DNA from 4 places in the Mammaliicoccus sp. Dog046 genome. Region 1 is predicted to be linked to each of the others. Evidence: riboswitches for the same ligand, from Rfam matches in the RefSeq annotation. Region 1 holds a riboswitch; each other region holds the start of a gene.
What was found. Region 1 has a riboswitch for S-adenosylmethionine ahead of P3U32_RS03270 (M20 family metallopeptidase). Riboswitches for the same ligand answer to the same signal wherever they lie in the genome.
Positions count from the first base shown of each region.

Region 2: it holds a riboswitch for S-adenosylmethionine, as region 1 does, so the genes downstream of both, metX (homoserine O-acetyltransferase MetX) here and P3U32_RS03270 (M20 family metallopeptidase) in region 1, are expected to answer to the same signal.
Region 3: it holds a riboswitch for S-adenosylmethionine, as region 1 does, so the genes downstream of both, P3U32_RS10835 (hypothetical protein) here and P3U32_RS03270 (M20 family metallopeptidase) in region 1, are expected to answer to the same signal.
Region 4: it holds a riboswitch for S-adenosylmethionine, as region 1 does, so the genes downstream of both, metK (methionine adenosyltransferase) here and P3U32_RS03270 (M20 family metallopeptidase) in region 1, are expected to answer to the same signal.

Region 1 covers NZ_CP120131.1:670,768-677,154, forward strand. Annotated here, with positions in the region: gene deoB (phosphopentomutase) at 1-273, shown strand, start outside; gene P3U32_RS03260 (S-ribosylhomocysteine lyase) at 749-1,216, opposite strand; gene P3U32_RS03265 (GrpB family protein) at 1,351-1,893, shown strand; SAM riboswitch class I at 1,937-2,036, shown strand; gene P3U32_RS03270 (M20 family metallopeptidase) at 2,095-3,282, shown strand; gene ldmS (L-aspartate--L-methionine ligase LdmS) at 3,279-4,466, shown strand; gene P3U32_RS03280 (DUF2750 domain-containing protein) at 4,572-5,234, shown strand; gene P3U32_RS03285 (TrmB family transcriptional regulator) at 5,441-6,211, opposite strand; gene P3U32_RS03290 (pentapeptide repeat-containing protein) at 6,227-6,387, opposite strand, start outside.
Region 2 covers NZ_CP120131.1:21,580-27,966, forward strand. Annotated here, with positions in the region: gene serS (serine--tRNA ligase) at 1-35, shown strand, start outside; gene P3U32_RS00095 (YceI family protein) at 161-676, shown strand; gene P3U32_RS00100 (AzlC family ABC transporter permease) at 959-1,639, shown strand; gene P3U32_RS00105 (AzlD domain-containing protein) at 1,636-1,962, shown strand; SAM riboswitch class I at 2,030-2,131, shown strand; gene metX (homoserine O-acetyltransferase MetX) at 2,202-3,170, shown strand; gene P3U32_RS00115 (DUF2232 domain-containing protein) at 3,250-4,167, shown strand; gene P3U32_RS00120 (DHH family phosphoesterase) at 4,182-6,146, shown strand; gene rplI (50S ribosomal protein L9) at 6,146-6,387, shown strand, end outside.
Region 3 covers NZ_CP120131.1:2,176,108-2,182,494, forward strand. Annotated here, with positions in the region: gene P3U32_RS10820 (ABC transporter ATP-binding protein) at 1-73, opposite strand, end outside; gene P3U32_RS10825 (antibiotic biosynthesis monooxygenase family protein) at 277-624, shown strand; gene P3U32_RS10830 (NADPH-dependent F420 reductase) at 796-1,524, opposite strand; SAM riboswitch class I at 1,742-1,841, shown strand; gene P3U32_RS10835 (hypothetical protein) at 1,915-2,136, shown strand; gene celB (PTS cellobiose transporter subunit IIC) at 2,466-3,821, opposite strand; gene P3U32_RS10845 (hypothetical protein) at 3,843-4,346, opposite strand; gene P3U32_RS10850 (PTS cellobiose transporter subunit IIA) at 4,370-4,684, opposite strand; gene P3U32_RS10855 (PTS sugar transporter subunit IIA) at 4,698-5,288, opposite strand; gene P3U32_RS10860 (6-phospho-beta-glucosidase) at 5,316-6,387, opposite strand, start outside.
Region 4 covers NZ_CP120131.1:962,679-969,065, reverse strand. Annotated here, with positions in the region: gene P3U32_RS04935 (nuclease-related domain-containing protein) at 1-281, opposite strand, end outside; gene metK (methionine adenosyltransferase) at 624-1,817, opposite strand; SAM riboswitch class I at 1,920-2,033, opposite strand; gene pckA (phosphoenolpyruvate carboxykinase (ATP)) at 2,213-3,817, shown strand; gene P3U32_RS04920 (alpha/beta hydrolase family protein) at 4,637-5,410, opposite strand; gene ytkD (RNA deprotection pyrophosphohydrolase) at 5,391-5,858, opposite strand; gene P3U32_RS04910 (hypothetical protein) at 5,925-6,387, shown strand, end outside.

The sequences.
Region 1 (6,387 bases):
AATCGTTTAGAAGAGTTAAAATCATCTTTAAAAGAAGATGACTTAGTAATCATTACAGCGGACCATGGAAATGATCCAACAGCACCAGGAACAGATCATACACGTGAATATGTACCATTATTAATGTTTAGTCCAAGTATTGAAGAATACAAAGCATTATCAGGAGATACAACATTTAGTTCAATCGGCGCAACAATTGCTGATAACTTTAATGTAACATTGCCGAAATTCGGTAAAAGTTATTTAAAAGAAATGGGCGTAGACGCTGAATAATAAAAAAAGAACTCGGAATTAATCCGAGTTCTTTCAGAGTGGGAGCGGGACAGAAATCTAATTTATATAAAAAAGATTTCGTATTCCCGCCCCGGCAAGGATGACTAGATACTAAAAACGGCTGAGACATTTATTATGTCCCAGCCTCATTTTTTTATGCGCTGAACATTGCAAGTGGAGGCTGACAAGCAACATTGAGAACGACTAACGAGATAGTTCTGAGAAACAATCCCGTTAGAAAATCTAACGAGACAGAAAGTGAAAACAATCTCGTTAGAGGTTAAATAGAGCACTAAAAAGACTCGATTACCTACAAAAAGTGAGAAAATAACGCGCTAATGAGATAGTTTTAAAAAACAATCCCGTTAGAAAATCTAACGAGACAGAAAGTGAAAACAATCTCGTTAGCGCGAAAATGGACTGAATATACAATAGTCCATAAAAAAAGAACTCGGAATTAATCCGAGTTCTTTTTTTAATCTTCTTTAAAGATATCTTTCCAGCTATCTCTCTTAGATAAAAATTCAGTTGCTAATTGTTGCGCGCCTTCTAATGAATGGCTAGCTGCCCAACCGCATTGTACTTCGTTACAAGCTGGTACTTCAGTTGCTTGTTCAACATCTTTTAATGTTGCTTCTAAGATATTTAATACATCATCATAATCATCATGGTTGATAAATGAAGCGTAAAAACCTGTTTGACATCCCATTGGGCTAACGTCGACAACTTTATCTGTATGATTTCTAATGTTTTCTGCCATTAAATGCTCTAATGAATGTAAAGCAGGCATTTCCATATGTGCTTTGTTAGGTTGTTTAAAGCGGATATCGTATTTATGAATCACGTCACCGTGTAATCCTTCTTTAATTCCTGCAAGTCTTACAAACGGTGCCTCAACGATTGTATGGTCTAAATTAAAACTTTCAACATTCATTTTTGTCATGATACTTCCTCCTTTGATTTCGGCATCATTATATCAAGTAAAAATTGAAAAAACAATCAATTCAGATTTATTGCTTTCTTTATAGGTCACTTTATAAGATAATGTAATAAATTGTTCCGAAATAAGGTGATAATATGGAAAGGTTAAAAGTAGTCCCATACGATAGTATATGGCAACATCTTTTTCTAGAAGAGAAGAAGTATTTACAGTCATTGTTGAAAGAGCATAGTGTCAGTATTGAACATATTGGGTCAACGGCGATTCCTGGATTATCTGCGAAACCAATTATAGATATATTAATCGTTGTGAAAGATAGTCAGTCAATAGATGCATTTACACATGAACTTTCAGTTTTAGGGTATGAGTCTAAAGGAGAAAGAGGCGTTATCGGAAATAGGTATTTTAAGAAGTATGATCAATATGGTGCGGTATCGCATCATTTACATATATATGATGAGGGTAGCCCACACATTTTGAGATTACTATCCTTTAGAGATTATTTAAGAACGTTTAATGGTGAAAGAGAACGTTATAGCAGATTAAAGCATGATTTAGTCTTGGACTATCCAGATGATAGCGTAGCATATTATAAAGGAAAAGATAGCATGATTAAAGAATTTGAGAAAAAGGCAGAAAAATGGTATTTAAATTCTAATGATATTGCTACAAAACATTGACATATCCGAGTGATAAAGTTAGAATTAAAAACAAATTTCATACGAATTATCCAGAGAGACTGAGGGATGGGCCCGATGAAGTCCAGCAACCTCCCATAACGGAAAGGTGCCAATTCCTACAGTAACGTACTGAGAGATAAATGATTGATTGGCGCACTCCTTAACAAGAAGTGCGCTTTTCTTTTGGAAAGGTGAATGGAAATGAGTAATTTATCGCAAAATATTATTAATTATATAGAACAAAATAAACATTTATATTTATCAATGAGTCATCAAATTCATGAAAGACCTGAATTAGGAAATGAGGAAGTATTTGCTTCAAAATTATTAAGTGATCAATTAAAAAAACATCACTTTAATATAGAGACAAATATTGCTAAACATCCTACAGGTTTTATTGCTACATATGATACAAACAAAGAAGGACCGACGATTGCATTTTTAGCAGAATATGATGCTTTGCCGGGACTTGGACATGCATGTGGTCATAATATTATCGGTACTTCAAGTGTGCTCGCAGGCATTAGTTTATCAAAAGTGATAGACGAAATAGGTGGGAAAGTCGTTGTTCTTGGTTGTCCAGCTGAAGAAGGTGGCGTCAATGGTAGTGCGAAAGCAAGTTATGTTAAAGCAGGCATAATTGATGATCTTGATGTTGCACTCATGGTTCATCCTGGTCACGAAACTTACGTAACCGTGCCTTCATTAGCGGTAGATGTATTTGACGTTAAATTTTATGGGAAAAGTGCACATGCATCTGAAAATGCAGACGAAGCAATTAATGCATTAGACGCAATGTTATCGTTCTTTAATGGCGTAAGTATGCTTAGACAACAAATTAAGAAAACGGATAAAGTGCATGGTGTTATCTTAAACGGTGGAGAAGCAGCAAATATTATCCCTGATTATACACATGCACGATTTTATACACGTGCAACTTCTCGTAAATCTTTAGATGTGTTAACGGATAAAGTAAGAAAAATTGCTGAAGGTGCAGCGATTCAAACAGGTGGAACGTACGAGCTTCGACCAATTCAAAATGGTGTAAATGAATTTATTATTAACAAACCGTTAGACGAATTATTTAGAAAACATGCAGAAGAAATAGGAGAAGAAGTAATTGAAGATGATTTTGGTTTTGGATCGACTGATACAGGGAATGTGAGTCATATCGTACCGACTATACATCCACATATAAAAATTGGACCTTCAGATTTAGTCGGACATACGAAAGAATTTTGTCAGGCAGCTGCCAGTCAAAAAGGCGATAAAGCATTGATAAGCGGTGCGAAAATTTTAGCATCAATGGGTTTAGAACTGATAGAGAACGCGTCCCTTAGAAATGAAATTATCCAGCATCATCAAACATTAAGGGAGAAATTACTATGAAAAAAGAATATAGGAAATCATTACCTTTAACTTTGAAAGACATTTATGAAGAAGATATGATTTATAATGCACGACCTTCATATGAGGATAATCCTTGGTTAAAAGCAGAGGAAGCCCAGTCTAATTTTTTAACAGCTAGAGAACTTATCATTAGTGATATGCCTATGATTGTACATGAAGCATGTATAACAAAAAATGCGAAAGACCTATTAAGTCTAGTAGCGCTAGAAATACCGAATAACATTCACACATTCTATGATCAATCATCATATGAAGCACTTATTAAACAATTATGTCACCAAAATAAGAAAATCTTCTTTCAATATATTCATGGTGACCATCTTTGTGAAACAGAATCATATGCGGTTAACAAATCAACATTCATCGATTTAAATAATAAGACAAAAATTGAACAATGGACAGGTGGTAAATATTTACCACAAAGAGAAATTGTTAATGTGGAAGACTTTGAAAATCGAGTGAAACAATGGACGTTACCGATTGTCATTAAGCCAGGTGATGAGTTACCAACAGCAGGCGGATATGGCGTGATGATTTGTTACAATGAAGAAGATTTAAATCAAGCGATAAAACGAATCAATGCAGCAACTGAAACAAAAAATATCATCATTGAGCAATTTATTGAAGAAATTCAAAATTACTGTGTGCAGTATAGTTATAGTAAAGAACAAGGTATTCAATATTTAGGTGCCGTTCAACAACTAACAGATAAATATGGATTTTATAATGGCAATGTCAATTTGAATGAAGTGCCTGAAAGTGTAATAGAAGCGGGATATGAAATTATGAAGAATGGCGTTGAACATGGTTATACGGGTGTGTCAGGATTCGATTTACTCATTGATAAGAATGAAGACGTATATGCCATTGATTTGAACTTTAGACAAAATGGTTCTACAAGTTTATTGTTACTTCAAGAACGTTTACAAGAAGGGTATCATAAATTTTTAAGTTACCATTCCAAAGGCAATAATGCACACTTCTTAGAAACAATTAAAAAGTACATAAGAGAAGGCTATTTATACCCATTATCTTACTATGATGGAGATTGGTTTAAAGACGAGCAAGTAAAGTCCCGATTTGCAGGTATATGGCATGCTGAAAATGAGTCAATTGCACTTGAAAAAGAACAAGCATTTATAAAAGAAATAAGCGAAAAATAAGTATAAACATAAATACAATTGAACGCTTAAATTTATATTGACTTCACGCTTTTAAATATAATATATTTTATAAGGATTAAATATAAAAATAAGGGTGGTATGACAATGGCTATACAAGATATGTCCATGTTCAAACAAATTCTAGCCAGGGAAAAATTTTACGTCATATTAATCGATCGTAAAATCTTAAGAGATCAAGAAAACGACATCCGTTTAATTTGGTCAAAAGAAGCACATGCACAATCATATTTAGAAGAATCAAACATCACTCAGTTTGATAAAATCATGGAACTTGATTTAGATCGATTTGTTACATATGAAATGGACGAAATCCTAGATGAAGGAGACCAATTCATCGTGGATCGATTTGAAAGTAATAAGGGGATAGAAGTAGAAGCAATACCATTTATTGAAGAAATTATGAGTGAACTAGACGATATACGAATTGAAGAATTTGCTGAAGACATCTGTAAAGAAAAATATGTTTACGGATTAACAGTCAAAGGACAAAAACAATTCATCATTATTTCTGAAGAAGATGAAAGCTTGCCAGATATGATGACCGTTTGGAGTACGAGAAAGTTAGCAGAAAAGATAAGACGAGAAGACTTTGATGAATACGAAATTATAGAAATAGAAACAGACGTATTTGAAGAATGGTTAGTAGACTTGAAACAAGAAGATATTGCACTTGGTGTTAACTTGAAATCAGGTATGATTGGTACAGTTACTGATCCGAAAGCAGTATTAAATGCAATGCCGTGTTAAATAATAAGCTAGATAAAAAGACTTTTGCAAAAGATGCAGAAGTCTTTTTTTAGTGGGTGAAATTTATTTAGCTCTTCCACATTAATGAGTATTAAAAAGAAGAATTTTTATTATGTTGACGATGGTAAAATTGTTTGATAAATTATTAGTAACTACCAAAGTAGTTACTACATCCCAACGTAGTTTTTAATGAATCGAAATAACCCTTAAGAGAAAAAGGATTTTCTCTTAAGGGTTATTTCTTGTTCTATTTCACTATTATTTTGATTTAAGTACTTATTAACGAGGACATCATGCCAAATGTAGTCTTTCATCATTTTTATTTGTGTGAGGTCTCTACTTATATACGCACGCATATTATCTTCTGCTGTTTGCCCGTATATCATATATGTGTGATCTATAATGATAATAAATGGTTTTAGTGCTTCTGAGTTTTTAACATAATTGGTTGGTCTGTGATTGAGTATATCATATCCTGGTTGTTCGACTTTAAATGTGATGCCTTGTAGTTGGATGTGATTTTCAATTTCTTCTTGAATAATATTGTACAGATCTGGCCAAATGGAAACGGTAATTTTATTTTCAGCTGTATGGATAATATTTTTTATGTGTTCAAATATCGCTGATGCGTGAGTAAGTACTTCGATTTGTATTGCATCGTGTTGCGTATCTGTATTTAATTTGGCTATTTCTTGTTCTAATGTTGATAGTGCTTCTTGTTGTTGTTTCTCGAATAGTTTGATTGTTTGTTCTGGATCCAAGGCAAAGTAGTATTTCTTATTATCTTGAAAGTTGATATATACAATGCCTTGTTCTTCTATTTTGTTTAATGCTTCATATATTTTCGACCTAGGTACACCTGAAATCTCACTGAGTTTATAAGCGGTTATACCTGGATTTTGGACTAAAGCTACATAAGCTTTTGCACCGTATTCACTTAATCCAAAATGTTTTAAAATACTTATCATTTTCTCCATTTTTATCACCTGTTTTTAAGTTACCTTTACGCCGAAAAGGGGCAGTATGTCGATTGCCTGATATTCTGAAACGGTTGCCCCTTTTAAATCATTAGGTTGAATCATGAGCGATTCGATTTCATTGGTTGATAAATCAATTTGATCGAAGGATGTTTCAATAACTTCTAAAGATTGAA
Region 2 (6,387 bases), 650 kb from region 1:
CATTCATGGGCGGTAAAAAAGTAATAGAACTATAAATGTGTTAAATACTATAAAAAGGGTAATCATATATTGGTTGCTCTTTTTTTGTATTTAAAGCTTGAATATACTTTTTATATCTGATATACTAAGTATACAAATTAAATAAAGGGAGTTTTGACACATGACAAATTTCAATTTTGACAAAGCACATAGTAGTTTAGAATTTACAGTAAAGCATTTAATGGTATCTCGCGTTAAAGGTACATTTGAAGATTATGATGTAGAAGTATCAGGGGACATTAATGATTTTTCATCATTAAAAGCTAAAGTAACTATAAAAGCAGATTCAATCAATACTAAAAATGCAGATAGAGATGCACATTTGAAATCAGCAGATTTCTTCAGTACAGATGAAAATCCAAACATTACTTTTGAAACTAAATCTATAAGTGAAGATTCAATTACTGGTGATCTTTCAATTGCTGGTACAACACACGAAGAAACATTTGATGTAGATTTCAATGGAGTAAGTAAAAATCCTTTAAACGGTGAAACAGTAACAGGATTTGTAGTATCAGGTAAAATTGATCGTGATAAATATGGCGTATCATTTAACCAAGCATTAGAAACTGGTGGCGTAATGATCGGTAGAGATGTGAAATTCGAAGCAAGTGCTGAATTTGGTTTAGGTGAATAATCATTAAATATAAATAAAGGTGTTTGAGAAATAACTTAGACACGTTAAACTGTCGATAAAGACTCAGTCTTTGTCGACAGTTTTTTATTTGAGGAAGCGCTATGATGTTGATGCTTGATATTGATAAAGTAAAGTCCGATTGGTATGATGAAAGGCATACATAATAAAATGAAATTACACCAACGTCAGACTGAGGTTAGACAAACGTTAGACTTACTTCGTGTGTTCATTTGTTGAATTGGGGGCGTTGTTTTGAAGCGTGATACAACTGTAGGAGGCTCTATGTTCTTACTAGGTGTGAAAGATTGTTTACCTACAATGCTAGGTTATTTTAGTGTTGCTTTAGCTTTTGGTATTGTTGGTATGTCATCTGGTTTATCTATATTAGAAATCACTTTGTTATCGATTTTTGTATATGCTGGAGCTGCTCAATTTATTATATGTGCACTTGTAGCTATTCATTCTCCGATATCAGCTATATTTTTAACGATATTCTTTGTGAATTCTCGTATGTTTTTACAGAGCTTAACGCTCTTTCCACCATTTAAAAATAATTCCCTTATATCGAATATAGGTATTGGGTCATTAGTCACTGATGAATCATTTGGTGTGGCGGTAACAAAATATGCGAAAGATAAGAAATTGGATCCTATGTGGATGCATGGGCTCAACATATCTGCATATTTAATGTGGATTATTGTTTCTTTGATAGGAGCTTGGATCGGTAATATGATTCCAAATCCAGAAATGTTTGGTTTAGATTATGCTTTATCAGCGATGTTTATATTTTTATTAATTGCGCAATTTGAATTAATTCGGAAAGATAAAGTGATGTATTATTTGTATTTAATAGTACTAACAGTGATTTGCATGTTGTTGTTTACAATTTTTATGCCCACATATATTTCGATATTATTATCTACAATTGTCGCTTCTATCATTGGGGTGGTGTTTGATAAATGAGTATTTCAATGTATTTAATCATTATTATCATAGGATGTTTTGCTATTACATGGGTGATTAGAGTAGCACCGTTTATATTATTAGCTAAATTAGATTTGCCTAACGGTGTGATTAAATGGCTACAGTTTGTGCCTATATGCTTGTTTACAGCACTTATCGTTGAAGGGATGTTAAACAAAGGAGAAGGATTTGGTTATACATTCAATGTCGAAAGTATAGTTGTTGCTATTCCAACCATTATTATCGCGCTTGTGACAAAGAGTTTAACGATTTCGGTGATAGCAGGTATGATCGTGATGGCAATGGTTCGTTTATTGATGTGACTTTCATTTGTATACGTATTGAAAGTGCTTTAATTTTCTAGTATTCTTAATATAAATTATATAGCAAAGCTTATTCAGAGAAGTTGAGGGATTTGGCCCTACGACACTTCAGCAACCGGTCATTTTAGATACGGTGCTACTACCAACGAGTTTACTCGCATAATAAGGATGATGAGAACTTCTTACTTCTTTACGAGTAAGAAGTTTTTCTATTTAAATACAGAGGGGGTTCTAAAGTGATGATTTCTCGAGAGACAGATGTAATTGAATTAGGTCGATTTGAAACAGATTCAGGGGAAGTAATAGACAACTTGAAACTTCAATATGAGTATGTAGGTTACAAAGGGCAGCCCCTTGTTGTCGTTTGTCATGCATTAACTGGTAATCACTTAACATACGGTGATGATGATTCGCCAGGGTGGTGGAGAGAAATTATTGATGGAGGCTATTTATCTATCAATGATTATCAATTTATTACTTTTAATGTGATAGGGAGTCCGTATGGGTCTAGTTCGAAACTCAACACGCCTAATTTCCCTGAAAAACTCACAATGAGAGATGTATCTAGAGCGAATATATTAGCATTACAACATATGGGGTATGAAAAAATAGACGTTCTGATTGGCGGCTCTTTAGGTGGTATGCAAACGTTGGAAATGTTATATGACGGTTCTCTCACAGTAAAAAAGGCGGTCATCTTAGCAGCAACAGAGAAGACGTCTTCGTATAGCAGAGCGTTTAACGAAATTGCGAGACAAGTGATACATATGAATGGGCAGGACGGTTTGAGTATCGCTAGACAGCTCGGTTTCTTAACATATCGTTCGAGTAAAGATTATGAATCAAGGTTTACAGCAGATGAAGTTGTCAGTTATCAAAAATATCAAGGCAACAAATTTAAAGATGTCTTTAATAAGGATTGTTATTTAACATTATTAGATGTCTTAGATAGTCATGATATATTTAAAGGAAGAGATGATGTTGAAACGCGATTGAATAATCTTGAAACGAAAGTATTAACTTTAGGATTTGCAGATGACTTATTATATCCAGATGATCAAGTAAGAGCTTTAGGACGATTCTTTAAATATCATCGTCATTTCTATGTACCAGATAATGTTGGACATGACGGTTTCTTGTTGAACTTTGGAGATTGGGCACCAAATGTTTATCATTTCTTAAAGTTACATAAATTTAAAGCGCGTTAACGCATAAAGAAGGCACCTATATTGTTTTAAAGGATAAATATCTGTAAAATAGAGAAAGATGTTTAAAATAGATTGGGAAGTGAAAAATTTGTCTTTTAAAGTCGATATAAGAGCGACAGTAATAGCAACATTATTATTAGTGTTAAGTGTTGGCATTATGCATGTTGTACCAACCTTAGCAATCATTATATTACCTTTCATTACAATACCGGGAACAATACTATGGTACCGTTCGAAACCATCGTTTTTCGTAGCAGTAGTGATAACGTTATGTGCAACAGTGTTATTAGGGAATGTTTATTTATTAACAACAATGACACTGATTATATTTATGAGTGTATTTGTAGGTCAATTATTGATTGAACGTACATCAAAAGAACGTACATTATACTTAGTAACAACATTTATGAGTATTTTAACAATTTGTAGTGTGCTCATTTTGCAAGTTACAGGCCATTTACAAACAACAACTAAATTATTCAGTCAATTACAAGATGGTGTTTCTTCACAAATACAAATGAGTGGCATGGTAATGCCTGAATATGAAGCGGCATTACAACAAGTAGTTAATTTTATGCAAGTTATCGTTCCAGGATTTATCGTAATAAGTATCTTACTATTTGTGTTGGTTAATCTACTTGTAACATTTCCGATATTGAGAAAGTTTAAAGTAGTGACACCAGTATTTAGACCATTATTTATGTGGCAAATCAATCGTAGTGTGGCAACAATTTTTGTCCTTGCTATACTTGCAGGTTTCTTCGTAAAGGAAGAGAATGTAGTGGCATATGGCATAGTCATTAACTTACAATTTGTGTTAGAATGGGTTATATTTATCCAAGCATTATCGTTATTCCATTTATATGTCAAAGTTAAAAAATTACCTGTCGTTGTTGGAATATTAATTTTTGTTTTTGCCTTTATCTTTAATAAGTATGCTTACTTGTTTGGCTTGATGGATATTTGGTTTAATTTAAAACAACGCATAAAAAAGTAAATTGAGGTGAGTTTATGAACCGTCAATCAGTTAAAAAAGCCCTAATATTACCTTACATAATTGTGATGATATTAGCTTTAGTGCTATTAGTTTTTAGTTTTTTTAACTCAATATATTGGGCGATTATTTCGACGGTTGTTACGATCATACTAATAGCTGGAAGTATATTTTTTATTAGAAGCAGTTTCGCTAAATTAGATTTATACATCGGGAGTTTAGCCGGAAGAATTACAAAGAGTAAAACGAGTGCAGTCAGTGATTTGCCAATTGGTGTTATCTTACTTGATAAGAAAAATCGCATCGAATGGATTAATAACTTCATGAGTAAACGTCTAGAACGTGAAGTACTAGATGAACCAATCAATGAAATATTTCCTAATATTTTAAAAAGATTAGAAAATACAGCAGAAGTTGAAGTAGATGAAGACGCATATAAATATAAAGTCACATATACAGAAAATGAAAATTCTATCTATTTCTTTGATATTACTGAATCATCACGTGTATATGGATTATACGAGAACGAGAAACCAATCATTGCGACAATTTTCTTAGATAATTATGATGAAATTACGCAGAATATGAATGATTCTCAACGTTCAGAGATTAATAGTGTCATCACAACAGTTATAGACGATTGGTCAACACGTTATGAATTATTCATTAAACGATATAGTTCAGATCAGTTTATCGCACTTTTAAATAAGCGTATATTAGATGATATAGAAACATTGAAATTTAATTTATTAGATGATTTACGTGATAAAACACATGATATTGGAAACCAATTAACATTGAGTATCGGTATTGGTGAAGGTAGTGAGAACTTAATTGAATTAGGTGAGCTATCACAATCCAGTTTAGACTTAGCGCTCGGTCGTGGGGGAGACCAAGTAGCCATTAAGAACAGTAACGGTAATGTTAGATTCTATGGTGGTAAGACGGACCCAATGGAGAAACGTACAAGAGTACGTGCTCGTGTCATCTCTCATGCGCTTAGAGATATCTTAATTGAAGGTGATAAAGTCATCATTATGGGGCATAAATCACCGGATATGGATGCGATTGGTGCAGCGATTGGTGTATCACGTATCGCTAAAATGAATAATTTAGAATCTTACATTGTTCTCAATGATTCAGATATCGATAGTACATTAGAGCGTGTGATGTCAGAGATAGATGAGAAACCAGATCTTAAAGAAAGATTTATTTCATCAGAAGAAGCATGGCATGAAATGACACCACGTACGACACTCGTAGTTGTAGATACACATAAACCAGAGCTTGTTATTGATGAGAACTTATTGAATAAGGCGAATAGAAAGGTTGTCATTGACCACCATAGACGAGGAGAAAGTATTATTTCAAGCCCATTACTTGTTTACATGGAACCTTATGCAAGTTCAACTGCAGAGTTAGTTACAGAATTACTAGAATATCAACCGACAGAACATCGATTAACAAGAATAGAATCAACAATCATGCTTGCGGGTATTATTGTTGATACACGTAATTTCACGTTAAGAACAGGCTCGAGAACATTTGATGCGGCCAGCTTTTTAAGAAGTCATGGTGCAGATACGATTCTTTGCCAACATTTCTTAAAAGATGACATAGATACGTATATTAAACGTTCAGATTTAATTAAGACGGTTAAACTGTTCCACGGTGGTGTTGCTATCGCACATGGAGAAGATCGCGAAGTTTATCATCCGGTCACTGTTGCCCAAGCAGCAGACGAATTGCTTGGCTTAGAAGGCGTTGAGGCGTCATATGTAGTGGCGCGACGTTCAGAAGACGCGATTGGCATTTCCGCGCGTTCATTAGGAGAAGTCAATGTACAATTAACAATGGAAGCATTAGGTGGTGGCGGACACTTATCAAATGCTGCTACACAAATTAAAAATACATCCGTAGAAAAAGCAATCGAAGAATTAATCAAGGTTGTTGAATCAGATGAAAAAGGAGTGGAAGAATAATGAAAGTTATTTTCACACAAGATGTTAAAGGTAAAGGTAAAAAAGGCGAAGTAAAAGACGTGCCAATCGGTTACGGTCAAAACTACTTAATCAAAAATAATTACGCTGTTGAAGCAACACCAGGTAATTTAAAACAATTACAACAACAAAACAAACGACAAGAAGAATTAAAACAACAAGAAATAGATGATGCAAAAGCTTTAGCAGAAAAATTAAAAGAATTAGAAGTTAAAATTTCAGC
Region 3 (6,387 bases), 1.1 Mb from region 1:
TTATTTGAAAAGACACCCCATTCACAACATTCTTAACACCATAAACCTTTGTTACACCTTGAACATCGATCATCCTCATCACCGTCCTTAATTAATTAACTTCAGTATAAATAACAACACAACACGTTATAAGTACAAACTGTCATAGATTCAACATGACAAATGTCATTAAAATCAATAAAAATAACAGTTCAATTAAATGGAGTTGACATTTTTCACTATTTATAGATAATGAAAATATAATCCATGTTTTTTATACAATTAGGAGATGAATCCATGACAATTACAGTAAATATTTATTATCGAGGCGAAGGAACAGCAGCAAAAGACTTTGCGTTAGAAATGATATCCAGTGGTATTGTTTCAGAAATACGTGAAAAAGAAGGTAACTTAAAATATGAATATTTTATGCCTTTAGAAGAAAATGGCACAGTCTTACTTATAGATCAATGGACCAATCAAAATGCCCTAGATGAACATCACCTTTCACAAACAATGGAAAAAATAATGAAGTTAAGAGAGAAATACACATTAACGATGGAAGTAGAACGTTATACAGAAGATCAAGACGGCATACCAAAACACGATGAACAGTATATTGTGAGAAATGAAGATAATAAATAAGTGGTTCCGTTTTCGGCTCAGTTTTTCTTAGTACTGAGCCGAAAACTACTATTCCATATTATTATGTATAAAAAAAACCATTTATAGCTCACTTTAATACAATGTAATCGACCAAGAAAAATTGTAGTGGTGGCTTATAAATGACTCAATTCAATTTCACCATAGACTGCATCAACTTCCTGCATTATAAATCTTTCTATTTAAGTTAACAGTATCATCATGCGTAAAATCTGGAGTGAAATTTTTCATAATTTCATCTCTTAATTGTGGTGCTTTTTGTTTATTAGCTTTTTCTAATGCTGTTGCTAATTCACTTTTTGTTAATTCAGTGCAGTACGCAGGTGTTCCTGGTTGTTGTTTCCATGAATCTGATAACTTACCATTATCTACAGCATCAAAACCTACTTCATTAATCAGTTGTTTGATGATATCTTTTTCAGCATCGTTGTTTCCTGAAATCCCTATAGCTATACGATTGTCAGTTCCTTGAGGACTTCCTTTTTCCGCTAATGTATATGCAAGTAAATTGTTAAAAGCTTTCACTACATCTCTACCTATTTGTTGAGATACCCATTCACTTTCAACTTCTCCATCTTCAATTGCTGCTATTTTATGATCTCTAAATGGATAATAATTAGATGTATCAACGATAATCACTTTATCTTCAACTTTTGAAATAACATCTTTAATATCAGTCATTACTTTTGTTGGTATAGATAAAATTAAAACATCTATATTCGTTACGACATCTTCAACTTCGACTGCTTTACCGCTAATATTTTTATCTTTTAAACGATCAACACTACGTACATCAGCAATTTTTACATCGTGACCGCTATTAACAAGCTTATGTGATAATGTTGCGCCAATGGGACCCGCACCAATAATTCCTATTTTCATCATAATATCTCCTTTAATTTAAATGTTTTATTTAGTTCATTGATTATATTCTTTTTACTTACATAATCCAAGAAGGCAATAAAATAAGCCTAGGTACATATTTTCGTACTTTTGTGATGTATATGACTTTTCAGTAATATTTTCGAAGGAAAAAATTTTATCATTAGACAAATTTCACTTTATTCGTTATTATAAGGGAACAATAAAATAGCTCGTAATCTTATTTAGAGTAGGTGGAGGGAATTGGCCCGAAGAAACCTCAGCAGCAGGCGTTTGCACTGTGCTAAATCCAACAAGTGATACTTGAAAGATAAGAAGAATCTCTAGACAGCTCTTCTTAATTTTAAGATGAGCTGTTTTATTGTAACTCAAACTTTAGGAGGCAATAATATGAGAACAAGAGAAGATATTTTAGCAGATTTAGATGAATTAAAGGAACACCCACCTAATAATTGGGCGTCCTCAATTGGAAGAACACAACAGAAAAGTGCACTACTTGCTGAACTTAGAAAGTTAGAATCCGACTACGTCCCAAGCAACCAAAATCATCATGATGATCAAACGATTCAGTTCAATGAATTTGAAATTAATATTAGAATAACGAAGAAATAAATGAACACGCACGAATGCCGACAAAGCAATATACTTTGTCGGCATTCATGCTATTAAAAACAAGCAAAAAAAATAAGCTAACTATATTTGCCGTATAGTTAGCTTCAAACACTAAGGTTCGTTTGGTAATCACATCCACAGTGTGAGCCTTTACTCGATAGTCATCAGCGTACTCTAAAACCTGATGGCTATTTTTAATACAATTAAATATTAACATTACACTTACTATTTACCAACAATTTACACAATTTTTCACGCTAATTATTACCAAATGTTTACATAAAACAAAGGCCTGGATTTCATTTTTCCAAGCCTCTTTTTACAATCTATTAAATTAAAGCGTCGTTTCCTTTTTCTTGTTCAACTAATTTTCTATCGTATATTTTAATGAATGGGAACCATACTAAGAACGCGACTGCCCCACAAATAAGTGCTACGACAACTGCTGTAAAACTGCCGGCAGTACCGATAAATGCACCAAACCCGATTGGCGATGGCCAAGGTACTTGCGCAATAATCGGTTTAACAATTTCTAACTTGATCGCCCAATAACCAATAGATGCTGAAATCATTGGTGCTAAGAAAAATGGTATCGCTAAAAATGGATTATAAACAATCGGCAAACCGAATACTAATGGTTCATTAATATTGAAAATACCTGGTGCTAATGCTGCTTTACCTAATACTTTCAGTTGTTCGGATTTTGCTAAGAATGCGATAAAGATACACATACCTAACGTTGCTCCTGATCCACCCATGATTGCGAATGAATTTGGGAATTCTCCGGCAAATGGTATATTTGCTCCATCAATATTTAATTGCATATTAGAAAGCAAGATTGGTGTGATGAATGCTCCGATAATATTAGCACCGTGAATACCTACAATCCAAAGTGCGTGAATTAAGAAGTATATAACCAATATACCAATCCAACTACTTGTTAAATAAACAACAAATCCAAATGGTACTGCAATAATTTTAAAGATATCTGTATTTAATGCGACTAAAATACCAGTGAATATTAACACAACAAATGCTACTAAAAAAGCAGGTATTAATGCTGTGAATGATCTTGAAACACCTTCTGGAACGGCTTCAGGCATTTTAATAATCCACTGACGCTTTACACAGAGACGATATAATTGAACTGCGATAATGGCCATAACGATGGCAGTGAAGATACCTGTCGTTCCTAATCTACTGACACCGTCACCTGACATTTCCCAACCGTTAAATATATTGACGTCTTTCTTCATTATATTAACTACTACCATTTTCCCATCTTCAATGACTAACTGAGGAATAGCCATAAAGAACGCAAACATTGATAATAATGCACCGTTCAATGGATTTACTGCTAAGTCTTCCTCATCTGCATAAATCTTCGTATACTCGTAACCGATAACTAAACAGAAATATAATGCCAATATCCCCATTGTTGCTTTGTTCGCTAACATATACAAGTCACCGATTTTAAAGAACGTATTATTCCAAATGCCTTCTAATGCTGGAATTGTTTGTGGTATTACGTTCAATACTAAGAACATCGATCCGACAATTGTAAATGGTATACATGCCATCCCGGCTGCCATAATTGCCCTAACAATTCTAAATGATGCAACTTTCCCCATTGGACCCATTAAATATTTCTCTAATAAAGCAAACACTTTGTTTTCCGACCCCATACCGATACCCCTTTTCTATATTTAATTTAATGCACGTTCATATCTCTGCAATCGTTTAAAATGCCAATCCTTATCTTGTCGAATATTATTTAGCCTGAACATGACAAAACCACTAATGATTAATCCTGCAACAAGCGCCCCTATAATAAATATTCTCGTAGCAGATTGATCAATTAAAAACGGATATAAATGTTGAAATAAAGGTGTAAATAATACCATGATGATTAAAGCGACATTGACGATGAATAACGTTGAAAAGCTATAAAATGTATATTTCGCATGATTTGAATGACGACTATACATACGCACTTGTTCAGCCACGCTGACAATCATTAATAACATCAGCATCAGCGGTATGAGCAGCAATAAAGAACGACTCATCGTAAGTGTGAAAAACCAATATAAATTTGTGAAAAAGAATAAAGCCGACATGTATCTCACTAACAAAAATCGATTAAAATACATCGTCTTAAGACTGGTTTCTTTTCTGTTTTTTTCTATTTTTGCTTTTGTTTCTTTATTCATGTATATCCCTCTTTCAAATGACGTTATTTAACCTTTTGATATAAATGCAACATTTCTATCGCTACTTCTTTTAAAGTCATTGTAGTCATGAGATGATCCTGTGCATGTACCATAATGATTTCCATATCAATCGTTTCACCTGATGCATATTTTTGTAATAAATCTGTTTGTGCTTGATGTGCTAATGTAATTTCTTGATTAGCTTCATTTAATAGCTGTTCTGCTTCTACATAGTTGTCCTCGCGCATACATTTAAATGCATCATGGATACTTGTACGCGCCGTTCCACTATGTAATATAATTTCGAACGAAACGACTTGAATGTTTTCCTGTTCCATAGGCTAAACCCCTTTATTTATAATACTGACCAACCATATACGCCTTAAAACTTTGATAATCTTTACAATCCATGAGCGCCGTTACTTTATCATTTGAATCTATTAAATTAACGATAATATCAATGATTGTCTTTAATTCATTGTCATTATATTTTGATGGTGACAACATAATAATCAGTTTAATTTTCTCGTGCTGTTCGTCCCAGTAAACGCCGTTTGGTACGAGTGCAACTGCGATACTTGAATAATCACCAACGGAATGTGCTGTATGTGGCACCGCTACTTCATCACTAAAGACGACTGAGCTCAAACCTTCTCTATATTGAAGTTGCTTTCGTAACTTACTTTCAAAATCCGCTTCTTCCTTCATACTTAACTGCTTAATCAACAAGTCATAAATGGCACTTTTATCCAAATCAGACTCAATCACGTTAAACGCCTCTTCATTACAATACTGATCAAAAAATCCACTATATTGTTCCAATGCGATATTTTCTTCAAGCACGTGATTATACGAGAATTGTGAATGTTGTTGATGGATAAATGTACTAATTTTCTTTATATCTTGTTCGTTAAGTAAGACATTGACTTGAATCACAACCACTTTAAAAACAATCGTAGATAAATCGATTTATGAAATAATCAAATCAATGTTTTCTAACTTTTCATCGACTGCTTTCATAAATTGTTCGATATGTGCTTTTAAATATTCAATACGATAGTCATCATGTACAACGCCATCTGCACCTAACTCATCAATGGCACCAAATCCATTCTCAACAATGAATAATGGTAAGCCGTACATATCAGTAAACCAATTCATCGCATATCTTAAGCCTTCCGGATCAATTTGCCATCCCCAATCCGATGCTTTTACATATTCATTTTTCACTAAATCTCGTGTTTCCACGTAATCATATTGTTCATTTGAAGCTGTATGTGAAATCGCGAATGACATGTAATAACTAAAACCAATGTAATCGACAGTACCTTCTTGTAGATCTGTTAAATCTTCATCCGTAATGTCTAAATCAAATTGCTTCGTTTTAAAATATGTGTTCATATAACCCGGATACGCACCGTGTACATGCACATCTGTGAAATAGTATCTCTTTTGCATTGCTTTTTGAGCCATCAATACATCTTTAGGATTGCATGTTGCCGGATATATCGGACACATCGCGATCATACAACCAATTTCAAAGTCTGGGTTAATTTGATGACCAATTTTCGTAACCTTCGCGCTCGCAACAAGTTCATAGTGTGCAGCTTGGTACATAATTTGTTCGCGATTTTCACCAGCTTCATATTTCACACCAGAATTCGTAAATGGTGCAAAGTCTTCATCATAATTCGCTTGGTTGTTAATTTCGTTGAACGTCATCCAATACTTCACTTTATCTTTGTATCTGTCAAAACATACCGTTGCGAATCGAACAAAGAAATCAATTGTTTTTCTATTTCTGAAACCACCGTACTCAGTAACTAAATGATAAGGTAATTCGAAATGTGATAGTGTTACTACAGGTTCGATGCCATATTTTAAACACTCATCGAATAGTGCGTCATAGAATGCTAATCCTTCTTCGTTCGGTTCTTCTTCATCACCATTTGGAAAAATTCTTGTCCATGCTATCGATGTTCTAAAACATTTAAATCCCATTTCATGAAACAATTTAATATCGTCTTTGTATCTATGGTAA
Region 4 (6,387 bases), 290 kb from region 1:
GAGAATAACTTTAATGAATCAATTTCTCTTTCTTTTTGTGAAATTTCTTGTTGATGATTTTCTTTTTCTTTAGTTAATACTTTTTTATTTTCTACTCTTTCGTGATCAAGCTTTTCCTGATGTTCTGATTTCAATGACTCGTTCTGTTGTTTGTGTGTTTCTTGAATTTTATTCAGAGATTTTTTCTTTTGTTTCAATGCAACGAAAAATAATATAATAAATATAATCGCAATAATAACAGCTGCGATTAATCCATAATGAATCGGCTCTAATTGGCTCATAATTGCATATCGCTCCCTTTCAAATGTAATAACTCTATTATAGTAAAAATCCTAAAGAAATTCAGTATATAACCTTAAATATATACGATATATGCCGTTATTTTTTAAACTTCGTACAATTCAATAGTTAATCAACACTAAAATTGTAAATAACTTGGTAAATCAGGTGATTTTGATTGCATTTTTAACTCAAAATGCTAATAACGACACTCTTATTTGCACGTTCGCCCATTCTTGTAAACAACGACACTCTTATTTGCACGTTCGTCCTATCTTGCGAACAACACTCCCTCTAAATCAAAAAAACCCAAACTACGAATGCAGTTTGGGGTTTATAACTTCTTATTTAAGTAATGTCTTCAAATCATCAACTTTATCTAGTTCTTCCCATGGCAATTGAACATCTGTTCTTCCGAAATGTCCATATGCTGCTGTTTGTTTATAGATAGGTTGTCTTAAGTTCAACATTTTAATGATTCCTGCTGGTCTTAAGTCGAATAATTCTCTTACTTTTTCAACTAATGATGTTTCGTCTACTTTACCTGTACCGAAAGTTTCGATAGAAATCGATACTGGTTGTGCCACACCAATCGCATAAGCTAATTGGACTTCACATTTATCAGCTAAGCCGCTTGCTACGATATTTTTTGCTACGTATCTTGCAGCGTAAGCACCTGATCTATCTACTTTTGTTGGGTCTTTACCACTGAAACAACCGCCACCATGTCTTGCATAGCCACCGTATGTATCAACGATAATTTTTCTACCAGTTAAACCAGCATCACCTTGAGGTCCACCAATTACGAATCTACCTGTTGGATTTATAAAGAATTTAGTATTCTCATCTAATAAATCTTTAGGCACGATTGGATAAATAACATGGTCTTTAATATCTTGTTGAATTTTTTCTAGTTCAATTTTTTCATGATGTTGTGATGAAATGACAACTGTGTCTACTCTTACTGGTTTATCATTTTCATCGTATTCAACTGTTACTTGCGTCTTACCATCTGGACGTAAATAATCTAACGTACCTTCTTTACGTACATCTGTTAATTTTTTCGCTAATTGATGCGCAAGGTAACCAGGTAAAGGCATATAAGTTTCTGTTTCGTTAGTAGCAAAACCGAACATTAAACCTTGGTCTCCTGCGCCAATTGATTCTATTTCATTATCAGTTAAATCGTCTCTATCTTCTAATGCACAATCAACACCTTGAGCTATATCAGCTGATTGTTCATCTATTGCAGTTAAAATGGCCATTGTTTGGAAATCGTAACCGTACTTCGCTCTTGTGTACCCTATATCTTTAACCGTTTGTCTAACTACTTTTGGAATGTCGACATAAGTTGAAGTTGATATTTCACCAGCAATAAGTGCCATACCAGTTGTTACTGTTGTTTCACATGCGACTCTCGCTTTAGGATCTCCCTTTAATAATTCGTCTAAAATCGCATCAGAAATTTGGTCCGCGATTTTATCTGGGTGTCCTTCAGTTACCGATTCAGATGTGAAGAGTCTTCTATTTTTTGACATAAAAAATCTCCTTTAAATATAGTTGTACGGTCTCTACCTCAGCGCAAATAAAAAGTGCCCACTCTCAATAAAATAAAGAGAGAAGGCACACTCGTCCATTCGCTCTTATCGTTCAGACAATATTGGTCTGCAAACGGTTTGGCACCTTTCTTTCGCATTCGAAAGAGGTTGCTGGGTTTCATTGGGTCCATGTCCCTCCACCACTCAGGATAAGAGAATCCGTCAAAAATGATAATACTAGAGATTTTCATTAATGTCAATGTACCTCAAGTTCTCGTATTATAAAATTTTTATAATAAATTCCCCAATTAGTATAGACTATAAAATTCAATGTGTTATACTAATTCCATGAAAATGCTTACAACTATAAAATTAACATATGGAGGTCGTCATTTATGGCAATACAGACTATTACGGAAACAATCGAATTAACTAACCTGCTCAAAAAGGAATCTACTCACAACCAACTGTCTAGAACAGAATTGTACCGTCACATTTTAGAATCTGGTGAAGGTATATTAACTGAATCTGGTGCAATTAGAATGGAAACAGGTAAATACACAGGTCGATCACCAAAAGATAAATTTATAGTTAAAGAACAAGATACAGAACAAGACATCGACTGGGGTACAATTAACCAACCGATCTCAGAAGAATACTTCCTCAATCTATATGACAAAGTTATAGACTACTTAAACCAAAAATCAGATATATACGTATTCAATGGCTATGCTGGAGCTGATGAATCTTCAAGATTAGACTTACGAGTAATCAACGAACTTCCTTGGCATAACCTTTTCGCACAAAATATGTTTATCCGCCCAGAAACGAAAGAAGAAGCATTAAACATTACACCTAACTTCACTGTAATTAGTGCACCAGGATTTAAAGCAGATCCTGAAGTAGATGGCACTAATTCTGAAACATTCATCATTACATCATTCAAACATCGTGTTATTTTGATCGGTGGTACTGAATATGCAGGTGAAATGAAGAAAGGTATCTTCTCTGTAATGAACTACCTTTTACCTAAAAAAGGCATTATGAGTATGCATTGTTCAGCTAACGTTGGCTACAATAAAGATGTTGCTTTATTCTTCGGTTTATCAGGTACAGGTAAAACAACATTATCAGCAGATCCAAACAGAAAACTAATCGGTGACGATGAACATGGTTGGAATGAAAATGGTGTATTCAATATTGAAGGTGGTTGCTACGCGAAGACAGTTAGTCTAAGTCGTGAAAAAGAACCTCAAATTTATGATGCGATTCGTTACGGAACAGTATTAGAAAATGTTGGCGTGCAAGAATCAGGTGAAGTTGATTATGAGGATACATCATTAACTGAAAACACACGTGCTGCATACCCTATTGATTTTATCGATAACATTATTACTCCATCAATTGCGGGACATCCAAATACAATTATTTTCTTAACAGCAGATGCATTTGGCGTATTACCTCCAATTTCTAAATTAGATAAATCACAAGCAATGTATCATTTCTTAAGTGGATTTACTTCTAAATTAGCAGGTACTGAAAGAGGCGTTACTAGCCCACAACCAGTATTCTCAACATGTTTCGGTTCACCATTCTTACCATTACATGCAACTGAATATGCAGAACTATTAGGTAAACTTATAGATGAGCATGATGTTGATGTATATCTTGTAAACACAGGATGGACTGGCGGAGAATATGGTGTTGGTTCTAGAATGGATCTTAAACATACACGTTCAATGATTCGCAGAGCAATCAGTGGAGAAATTAAAAATGCTGAATTCGTACAAGATGATATCTTCGGACTAAATATTCCGAAATACGTATCAGGCGTACCAGAAGAAATTTTATATCCACGTAACACTTGGGTTTCTTCAGATGCTTATGATGAAAAAGCAAAACAACTAGCTAAAAACTTTAAAGAAAACTTTGCTAAATTCGGTGAGTCATCAGAACATATTCAAAATGATGGTGGATTTACATTTAATAAAAATAATTAAATTTATGATTTATAAAAAGCTGAGGCAACTTGTACAAGTTGCCTCAGCTTTTATTATTGATATACATGTGAATGTGATGGCTAACGAGATTGTTTTCTAGAACTATCACGTTAGAGCACTATTTCTTTGGATTTCACCTCTATTTCTCACTTCTGAACACCATTTTTTCCCGCTAACGAGATTGTTTCCATTTTCTATCTCGTTAGAATTTCTAAGAAGATTGTTTTCTGAAACTATCTCGTTAGAGCACTATTTCTTTGGATTTCACCTCTATTTCTCACTTCTGAACACCATTTTTTCCCGCTAACGAGATTGTTTTCACTTTCTATCTCGTTAGAATTTCTAAGAGGATTGTTTTCTAGAACTATCTCGTTAGAGCAGTATTTTTTTGGATTTCACCTCTATTTCTCACTTCTGAACACCATTTTTTCCCGCTAACGAGATTGTTTCCACTTTCTATCTCGTTAGAATTTCTAAGAAGATTGTTTTTGTTTTCTATCTCGTTAGAATTTCTAAGGGGATTGTTTTCCAGAACTATCACGTTAGAGCACTATTTCTTTGGATTTCACCTCTATTTCTCACTTCTGAACACCATTTTTTCCCGCTAACGGGATTGTTTTCACTTTCTATCTCGTTAGATTTTCTAAGAGGATTGTTTTCCAGAACTATCTCGTTAGCCACAAAACTCAAGCATTTTTAGCGCTGACTCCTGCGGGAACAACATGATTCGAAGACTACAGGCTGAGAACATACCCGCGGAAAGCATGCACGTAAAAAATGCCGACAAAGTCTATACTTTTGCCGGCTCTCTATGTTGCCTCAGCTTTTATTTTTCTCACATTGATCCATCCACTTCTGAATCTTGTGAACGGTATCTTTTTCAATATTTGGTCGAAAGACGTGTCCTTCGCCTTCTTTATATATCGTTTGATATTCAACATTTTCTTTAATTAAATGTTGTTCTAAATGTTTAGCCATATTGATATTAACTTGCTTATCTTCCGTACCGTGAACGATTAATATTGGTGGACTATCTTGATGTATATCCTTCAATGCATTTCTTGTCTCATATGCACTACGGTCTTTCTTCGGATGACCAATCATTCTTTTCAACATATTTCTAAGCTCAATGCGTTCTTCGTACATCATTAATATATCTGAAACGCCACCCCATATGATATAACTTGTAACACCAATTTGCTGATATGTTAATAATCCTTGTATACCACCTCTTGAAAAGCCTACGATATGTATCGGTACATTTGGATATTGTTGTTTCAATATATCTACTCCAACGGTAACGTCATTTAAATCTTTACCACAGAAAGCATCTCGTCCTTCACTGCCATTACTCCCTCTATAATAAGGTGCAAATACAAGTGTATGTTGATTACTAAATTGTGCCAAGCGACCTGGTCTGACTTTACCAATTTGTCCTTTGCCACCTCTTAAATACACAACAATTCTATTAACAGAATCTTGAGGTGTCATCAACATGCCTTTAACTTTTAATTGATCTACTTCATAAGTCACTTCTTCGGTTATATGACTATCGAAAAATACAGGTAGTTTTTTACTTTTTAAAAAGTCCAAGTTCCTCCACCCTTTCAACACACTTTAATATTGCATCATCTTTAAGCAAGAAACTTTTTTTCTCATCTTCCACTTCTTCAATATGATCCACGATGATTGGGCCATACGTTTCATGATAATCTGATTTTTCTTCAATACGTTCAACATCAATAAAATATACATCTTTATCAAATGGAATTTGATCATACACGATATATGAAGCGATAAATCTAACGCGTTTAGCGATTGCGCCCGTCTCTTCATATAACTCACGCGAAACTGCTTCATGATTCTGCTCATGTGCCTCAACTTTTCCACCTGGGAATTCAATACCTCTAACTTTATGGTGTGTCAAAATGAATTGATTATTATAAACGGGTATGCCAAGAACGTGTTTCGCATGCTGATTATCTTCATTCTCTTTAAATTCTAATTCTACAACTAAATCATTTGGATCTATAAAGCGCATGACACACGACCTCTTTCTAGTATTATGATAAACTATATCTATATTTAATTAGGAAGGCTGAAAATATTGAAAAAATTAATTTTATCGACCTTAGTTATAACCATTACTTTCATTCTAGCAAGTTGTGCCCCACAAGGTCAAAGTAATTTCAAAAACGGCAACAAAGCGATTGAATCTTTTCAAAAAAATATTAAAGATGTAGATTCACATTCAATTAAATCTCAAAATAAAACGACCATTGATTTTCAAGATCATAAAACAACATTTAATCAAACGTCACATGGCCGTTCAAATCATCATGATAAACTCGCATTTAATATAGAACAAAAGAGTTCAAACAAGCGATTTAATACACAAAATAAAAGTATCTTTATTCAAGCGAATGAATTAAAATCATCTCCACGTGTTCATTACTTAAATTATGAAGCACAAAATGCAGAAATAGACCATTATCAAAAAATCGGTCAAGATTGGTTTGATTTAACGACATTTAATCAAAGTATGCTTAAACCGATAGAAAATGATGTAA